3 regions of the Paenibacillus sp. JCM 9796 genome follow, and region 3 is predicted to be linked to each of the others. Evidence: a T-box and tRNA genes for the amino acid it is inferred to sense, from the RefSeq annotation. Region 3 holds a T-box; the other regions hold tRNA genes.
What was found. A T-box is a leader RNA that pairs with one kind of tRNA and senses whether it is charged. The one in region 3 lies ahead of ACZ439_RS19850 (valine--tRNA ligase), so its partner is inferred to be a tRNA-Val.
Positions count from the first base shown of each region.

Region 1: it encodes a tRNA-Val, which carries the amino acid that the T-box ahead of ACZ439_RS19850 (valine--tRNA ligase) is inferred to sense. The anticodon was not compared.
Region 2: it encodes a tRNA-Val, which carries the amino acid that the T-box ahead of ACZ439_RS19850 (valine--tRNA ligase) is inferred to sense. The anticodon was not compared.

Region 1 is NZ_AP043723.1:3,285,798-3,287,996, forward strand. Features, by position in the region: rRNA gene ACZ439_RS15785 (23S ribosomal RNA) at 1-457, shown strand, start outside; rRNA gene rrf (5S ribosomal RNA) at 580-696, shown strand; tRNA gene ACZ439_RS15795 (tRNA-Asn) at 731-806, shown strand; tRNA gene ACZ439_RS15800 (tRNA-Ser) at 817-905, shown strand; tRNA gene ACZ439_RS15805 (tRNA-Glu) at 932-1,006, shown strand; tRNA gene ACZ439_RS15810 (tRNA-Val) at 1,011-1,086, shown strand; tRNA gene ACZ439_RS15815 (tRNA-Met) at 1,108-1,184, shown strand; tRNA gene ACZ439_RS15820 (tRNA-Asp) at 1,229-1,305, shown strand; tRNA gene ACZ439_RS15825 (tRNA-Thr) at 1,384-1,458, shown strand; tRNA gene ACZ439_RS15830 (tRNA-His) at 1,476-1,551, shown strand; tRNA gene ACZ439_RS15835 (tRNA-Gln) at 1,560-1,631, shown strand; tRNA gene ACZ439_RS15840 (tRNA-Lys) at 1,659-1,734, shown strand; tRNA gene ACZ439_RS15845 (tRNA-Gly) at 1,757-1,831, shown strand; tRNA gene ACZ439_RS15850 (tRNA-Gly) at 1,909-1,983, shown strand; tRNA gene ACZ439_RS15855 (tRNA-Leu) at 1,993-2,072, shown strand; tRNA gene ACZ439_RS15860 (tRNA-Pro) at 2,083-2,159, shown strand; tRNA gene ACZ439_RS15865 (tRNA-Gly) at 2,169-2,199, shown strand, end outside.
Region 2 is NZ_AP043723.1:3,644,978-3,647,176, reverse strand. Features, by position in the region: tRNA gene ACZ439_RS17655 (tRNA-Gly) at 1-4, opposite strand, end outside; tRNA gene ACZ439_RS17650 (tRNA-Gln) at 15-86, opposite strand; tRNA gene ACZ439_RS17645 (tRNA-His) at 104-179, opposite strand; tRNA gene ACZ439_RS17640 (tRNA-Trp) at 195-268, opposite strand; tRNA gene ACZ439_RS17635 (tRNA-Tyr) at 276-361, opposite strand; tRNA gene ACZ439_RS17630 (tRNA-Thr) at 373-448, opposite strand; tRNA gene ACZ439_RS17625 (tRNA-Phe) at 453-528, opposite strand; tRNA gene ACZ439_RS17620 (tRNA-Asp) at 561-637, opposite strand; tRNA gene ACZ439_RS17615 (tRNA-Met) at 682-758, opposite strand; tRNA gene ACZ439_RS17610 (tRNA-Val) at 780-855, opposite strand; tRNA gene ACZ439_RS17605 (tRNA-Glu) at 860-934, opposite strand; tRNA gene ACZ439_RS17600 (tRNA-Ser) at 961-1,049, opposite strand; tRNA gene ACZ439_RS17595 (tRNA-Asn) at 1,053-1,128, opposite strand; rRNA gene ACZ439_RS17590 (23S ribosomal RNA) at 1,215-2,199, opposite strand, start outside.
Region 3 is NZ_AP043723.1:4,102,196-4,104,394, forward strand. Features, by position in the region: gene ACZ439_RS19845 (LysM peptidoglycan-binding domain-containing protein) at 1-477, shown strand, start outside; T-box leader at 650-925, shown strand; gene ACZ439_RS19850 (valine--tRNA ligase) at 1,079-2,199, shown strand, end outside.

The sequences.
Region 1 (2,199 bases), 820 kb from region 3:
AGCTACCCTGGGGATAACAGGCTTATCTCCCCCAAGAGTCCACATCGACGGGGAGGTTTGGCACCTCGATGTCGGCTCATCGCATCCTGGGGCTGAAGTAGGTCCCAAGGGTTGGGCTGTTCGCCCATTAAAGCGGTACGCGAGCTGGGTTCAGAACGTCGTGAGACAGTTCGGTCCCTATCTGTCGTGGGCGCAGGAAATTTGAGAGGAGCTGTCCTTAGTACGAGAGGACCGGGATGGACGTACCGCTGGTGTACCAGTTGTTCCGCCAGGAGCACGGCTGGATAGCCAAGTACGGACGGGATAAGCGCTGAAAGCATCTAAGCGTGAAGCCCCCCTCAAGATGAGATTTCCCAATTCGTAAGACCCCTTGTAGACGACGAGGTTGATAGGTTCGGGGTGGAAGCGCGGCAACGTGTGGAGCTGACGAATACTAATCGGTCGAGGGCTTATCCAAAAAGATTTTCACTATTGTGAAGTCAAAGCATTCAGCATGCTAAGTTTCGTATCCAGTTTTCAAGGTGCAAGCCGCCTTGAATGGCAAGATCTGATGTTTCGCGGCAGAAGCATCAACATCCGTTTGGTGATGATGGCGGAAGGGAACCACGCGTACCCATCCCGAACACGAACGTTAAGCCTTCCAGCGTCGATGGTACTTGGACCGCAGGGTCCTGGGAGAGTAGAACGTCGCCAAGCGGATGCATGACACCATGACTCCATTCGATAACATTCCCTGATAGCTCAGTTGGTAGAGCACTCGACTGTTAATCGAGTTGTCACAGGTTCGAGTCCTGTTCGGGGAGCCACTCTTATTTTGGAGAGGTGTCCGAGTTGGCCGAAGGAGCACGATTGGAAATCGTGTAGGCGTCACAAGCGTCTCGAGGGTTCGAATCCCTCTCTCTCCGTAGAACTGCAGAATAAGTATTCGCAAGGCCCGTTGGTCAAGGGGTTAAGACACCTCCCTTTCACGGAGGTAACAGGGGTTCGAATCCCCTACGGGTCACCAGCATGGAGGCTTAGCTCAGCTGGGAGAGCATCTGCCTTACAAGCAGAGGGTCGGCGGTTCGATCCCGTCAGCCTCCACCATGATTGCTTTTTGTTTAATGACGCGGGGTGGAGCAGCCCGGTAGCTCGTCGGGCTCATAACCCGAAGGCCGCAGGTTCAAATCCTGCCCCCGCAACCAATTTTCTTTCGAGGTATGAACCTCGAGAGCGAATAACTTAGTGTGGAGCCGTGGTGTAGAGGCCTAACATGCCTGCCTGTCACGCAGGAGACCGCGGGTTCGAATCCCGTCGGCTCCGCCATTATTTGTTAAGCATAGTCTGAACTATAATATAATCGGTACATCGGATAGCTCGATGATAACCGAAATTTTGTTTTGCGCCGTCGTAGCTCAGCGGTAGAGCAACGCACTCGTAATGCGTAGGTCGGAGGTTCGATTCCTCTCGACGGCACCAGTAGTTTTTAGCCTGTGGCGGTCGTGGCGAAGTGGCTAACGCATCGGATTGTGGCTCCGACATTCGAGGGTTCAATTCCCTTCGATCGCCCCACTACATATTGGGGATTAGCCAAGCGGTAAGGCAACGGACTTTGACTCCGTCATGCCTAGGTTCGAATCCTAGATCCCCAGTTTATTGATTTCTTTGGGTAGCTGTAAGAGCCATTAGCTCAGTTGGTAGAGCACCTGACTTTTAATCAGGGTGTCGTAGGTTCGAGTCCTACATGGCTCACCATTTTGTTTCACTTATTAGGTATGCGGAAGTGGCTCAGGGGTAGAGCATCGCCTTGCCAAGGCGAGGGTCGCGGGTTCGAATCCCGTCTTCCGCTCCATAAACGAATCAGTCACAACCTCGTACTTGATTCGAAAGATGTTTCATGTTTTAATTGATCTCAGTTGTGATTATTATGCGGAAGTGGCTCAGGGGTAGAGCATCGCCTTGCCAAGGCGAGGGTCGCGGGTTCGAATCCCGTCTTCCGCTCCATCTAGACTTGCCGGTATGGCGGAATTGGCAGACGCGCGCGACTCAAAATCGTGAGGGAAACCGTGGGGGTTCAAGTCCCTCTACCGGCACTTAAACTATCGGGACGTAGCTCAGCTTGGTAGAGCACCTGGTTTGGGACCAGGGGGTCGCATGTTCGAATCGTGTCGTCCCGACCATTCATTTAAGCGGGTGTAGTTCAATGGTAGAACTCCAGCC
Region 2 (2,199 bases), 460 kb from region 3:
CCGCAAGAATGAAACTGGGGATCTAGGATTCGAACCTAGGCATGACGGAGTCAAAGTCCGTTGCCTTACCGCTTGGCTAATCCCCAATGTGAGTTTAGAAAAATGGGGCGATCGATGGGACTTGAACCCACGAATGCTGGAGCCACAGACCAGTGCGTTAACCCCTTCGCCACGACCGCCATATGAAATTTGTTTGGCAGGGGCAGCAGGAATCGAACCCACACCAAAGGTTTTGGAGACCTTTGTTCTACCTTTAAACTATGCCCCTATGAAAATGGTGGAGGCTGATGGATTCGAACCACCGAACTCGTCAGAGAACAGATTTACAGTCTGCTGCGTTTGGCCACTTCGCTAAGCCTCCATATGAAACTGTGGTGCCGCCGAGAGGACTTGAACCCCCAACCTACTGATTACAAGTCAGTTGCTCTACCAATTGAGCTACAGCGGCATAATGGTGGCTCGGGACGGAATCGAACCGCCGACACGAGGATTTTCAGTCCTCTGCTCTACCGACTGAGCTACCGAGCCTAACCTTACAAATCCATTCATAGTTTAAATAATGGCGGAGCCGACGGGATTCGAACCCGCGGTCTCCTGCGTGACAGGCAGGCATGTTAGGCCTCTACACCACGGCTCCACACTATGTATTCAATATCGAAGCTATGATCTCCGAGATGAATTTGGTTGCGGGGGCAGGATTTGAACCTGCGGCCTTCGGGTTATGAGCCCGACGAGCTACCGGGCTGCTCCACCCCGCGTCGTTAAACAAAAAGCAATTATGGTGGAGGCTGACGGGATCGAACCGCCGACCCTCTGCTTGTAAGGCAGATGCTCTCCCAGCTGAGCTAAGCCTCCATAATGGTGACCCGTAGGGGATTCGAACCCCTGTTACCTCCGTGAAAGGGAGGTGTCTTAACCCCTTGACCAACGGGCCTTGCGAATACTTATTCTGCAGTTCTACGGAGAGAGAGGGATTCGAACCCTCGAGACGCTTGTGACGCCTACACGATTTCCAATCGTGCTCCTTCGGCCAACTCGGACACCTCTCCATATGGCTCCCCGAACAGGACTCGAACCTGTGACAACTCGATTAACAGTCGAGTGCTCTACCAACTGAGCTATCGGGGAATATTACTTCAGAGCTTACGCCCTGAAAACTGGATACGAAACTCAGCATGCTGAATGCTTTGACTTCACTAAAGTGAAAGTCTTTTTTGGATAAGCCCTCGACCGATTAGTATTCGTCAGCTCCACACGTTGCCGCGCTTCCACCCCGAACCTATCAACCTCGTCGTCTACAAGGGGTCTTACTAATTGGGAAATCTCATCTTGAGGGGGGCTTCACGCTTAGATGCTTTCAGCGCTTATCCCGTCCGTACTTGGCTATCCAGCCGTGCTCCTGGCGGAACAACTGGTACACCAGCGGTACGTCCATCCCGGTCCTCTCGTACTAAGGACAGCTCCTCTCAAATTTCCTGCGCCCACGACAGATAGGGACCGAACTGTCTCACGACGTTCTGAACCCAGCTCGCGTACCGCTTTAATGGGCGAACAGCCCAACCCTTGGGACCTACTTCAGCCCCAGGATGCGATGAGCCGACATCGAGGTGCCAAACCTCCCCGTCGATGTGGACTCTTGGGGGAGATAAGCCTGTTATCCCCAGGGTAGCTTTTATCCGTTGAGCGATGGCCCTTCCATGCGGTACCACCGGATCACTAAGCCCGACTTTCGTCCCTGCTCGACCTGTTTGTCTCGCAGTCAAGCTCCCTTATGCCTTTGCACTCTTCGAATGATTTCCAACCATTCTGAGGGAACCTTGGGGCGCCTCCGTTACTCTTTAGGAGGCGACCGCCCCAGTCAAACTGCCCACCTGACACTGTCCCCGTACCGGTTCACGGTACCAGGTTAGAACTCCGATACGATCAGGGTGGTATCCCAACGGCGCCTCCACCCACGCTGGCGCGCAGGCTTCCCAGGCTCCCACCTATCCTGTACAGATCGTACCAAAGTCCAATATCAAGCTGCAGTAAAGCTCCATGGGGTCTTTCCGTCTTGTCGCGGGTAACCTGCATCTTCACAGGTATTAAAATTTCACCGGATCTCTCGTCGAGACAGCGCCCAAGTCGTTACGCCATTCGTGCGGGTCAGAATTTACCTGACAAGGAATTTCGCTACCTTAGGACCGTTATAGTTACGGC
Region 3 (2,199 bases):
GCCCAACTTGAGCAACTTGAGCAACATGAGCAACCTGCGCAACCTGCGGAGGAAAAGAAAGATGTGAAAGTGGGCTTCGGCATCAAGGGCTCGTCCGCCGTCGAGCCGTCTCCGGCCCCGGCACAACCGGCAAGCGGCAAGCCGTTCGGATTCACTTCGCTCGTTCAGTACGCGGCGTCGAAGTCGGAAGCGCGCGAAGCGGAAGAGGCTGCAGCCGCAGCCGCCGCAGCCGCAGCCGCAGCCGCAGCCGCAGCCGCGCAAAGCCAGGCCGACGAGAAGGTGGAGTGGAAAAACCTGCTCCCGGGCAGGCAGGGGCAGCAGGAGTTCCGGAAGCTGCGGCTGGTGATCGTGCAGAAGGAAGAAACGCTCGAAACCATTGCCAAAAAATACAATGTGAGTCCGCGGGAAATCGCGCTTCATAACCGGCTCGGCGAAAGCGAGCTGGCCGCCGGACAAATCGTATATATCCCGAAATAACGGCGCGCGCCCAAAACAATGCGTCCGGACAGCCTGAAGCAGGCTTGTCCGGGCGTTTTTTTGGTTATACTGATCGGATGGAGGTTCGCGGCCCGGAAAGTGGATGGTATTAAACGCGGCCTCGTATTGACTCTGCCGTTGCGATTGTTTATCATAATACGCATAAGATGCTGTAATAACGTGGAAAGGGAATAGTAGGCAGCAAGCCCTTCAGAGAGCGGAACCGGCACCACGCTGAGAGGTTTCCCGCAGGATGCGTACCTGTCGAAGTCGCCCCGGAGTTGCCGAATTGAAAGCCATGCGGCTTAGATTCGGCCGGTCACAGCCGTTATCTGTTTAAGCGCCGTATGGGCGGCTTTCATCCCGATGGAATGCGGGTATCCCGCGCTCCTGCAGGCTCATGCGGAATAAAGGTGGTACCACGGATGCGAAAGCCTTCGTCCTTTACGGGCGAGAGGCTTTTTTTGGTTGATAGAAGGCATCAACCTTGACGAAGGCGCGTTTCCTTGCCGGACAAGGAAAGCGTGGCCGTTAATCGCGGCTTCAAGCCGTAAGCTTGCCGATACAGCGAACAGTAACCAGTTGGAGGAGAGAAAAGGTTATGGAAGAAACGAAACCAGCGGCACCGGAAACGTCGATGCCGACCACGTACGATCCGAAGGAAAGTGAGAAGAAATGGTACGATTATTGGCTGCAGGGCGGATATTTCAAAGCCGGCCAACGGCCGGACGCCAAGCCTTACAGCATCGTCATACCGCCGCCGAACGTGACGGGGATGCTGCATATCGGACACGCGCTGGATAACACGCTGCAGGACATTGTCATCCGGGCCAAACGGATGCAGGGCTACGATGCGCTCTGGCTCCCGGGCACCGACCACGCGGGAATCGCGACGCAGACGAGAGTGGAGCAGAAGCTTCGCGAGGAAGGCCTGTCCCGATACGATCTCGGACGCGAGAAGTTTCTCGAGAAAGTGTGGGAGTGGAAGGAGCATTATGCCGGCACGATCCGTGAACAATGGGCCAAAATGGGCCTGTCGCTCGATTACTCCAGGGAACGGTTTACTTTGGACGAAGGGCTTTCCAAGGCGGTTCGCGAAGTATTCGTCCGTCTCTATGAGAAAGGTTTAATCTACCGCGGCAAATATATTATCAACTGGGATCCGGCGGCCCGTACGGCGCTGTCGGACATCGAAGTCGAATATAAGGAAGTTCAAGGCGCGTTGTACCACCTGAAATATCCGGTCAAAGACAGCGGAGAATTCATCGTCGTCGCGACGACGCGCCCGGAGACGATGCTCGGCGATACGGCGGTAGCGGTGCATCCGGAGGATGAGCGCTATCGGCACTTGATCGGCAAGACGCTCGTCTTGCCGATTATCGGCCGCGAAATTCCGATCGTCGGCGACGAGTACGTCGAGAAAGAGTTCGGAAGCGGCGCCGTAAAAATTACGCCGGCGCACGATCCGAACGACTTCGAGGTGGGCAACCGCCACAGCTTGCCGCAGGTGCTCGTGATGGACGAGTCCGGCAAGATGAATGAGAACGCGGGCAAATATCAAGGGCTGGACCGTTTCGAATGCCGCAAGCAGATCGTGGCGGACATGAAGGAGCTCGGCGTGCTGATCAAGATCGAGGAGCACGTGCATCAGGTCGGACACAGCGAGCGCAGCGGCGCCGTCGTAGAGCCGTATTTGTCGACGCAGTGGTTCGTGAAGATGAA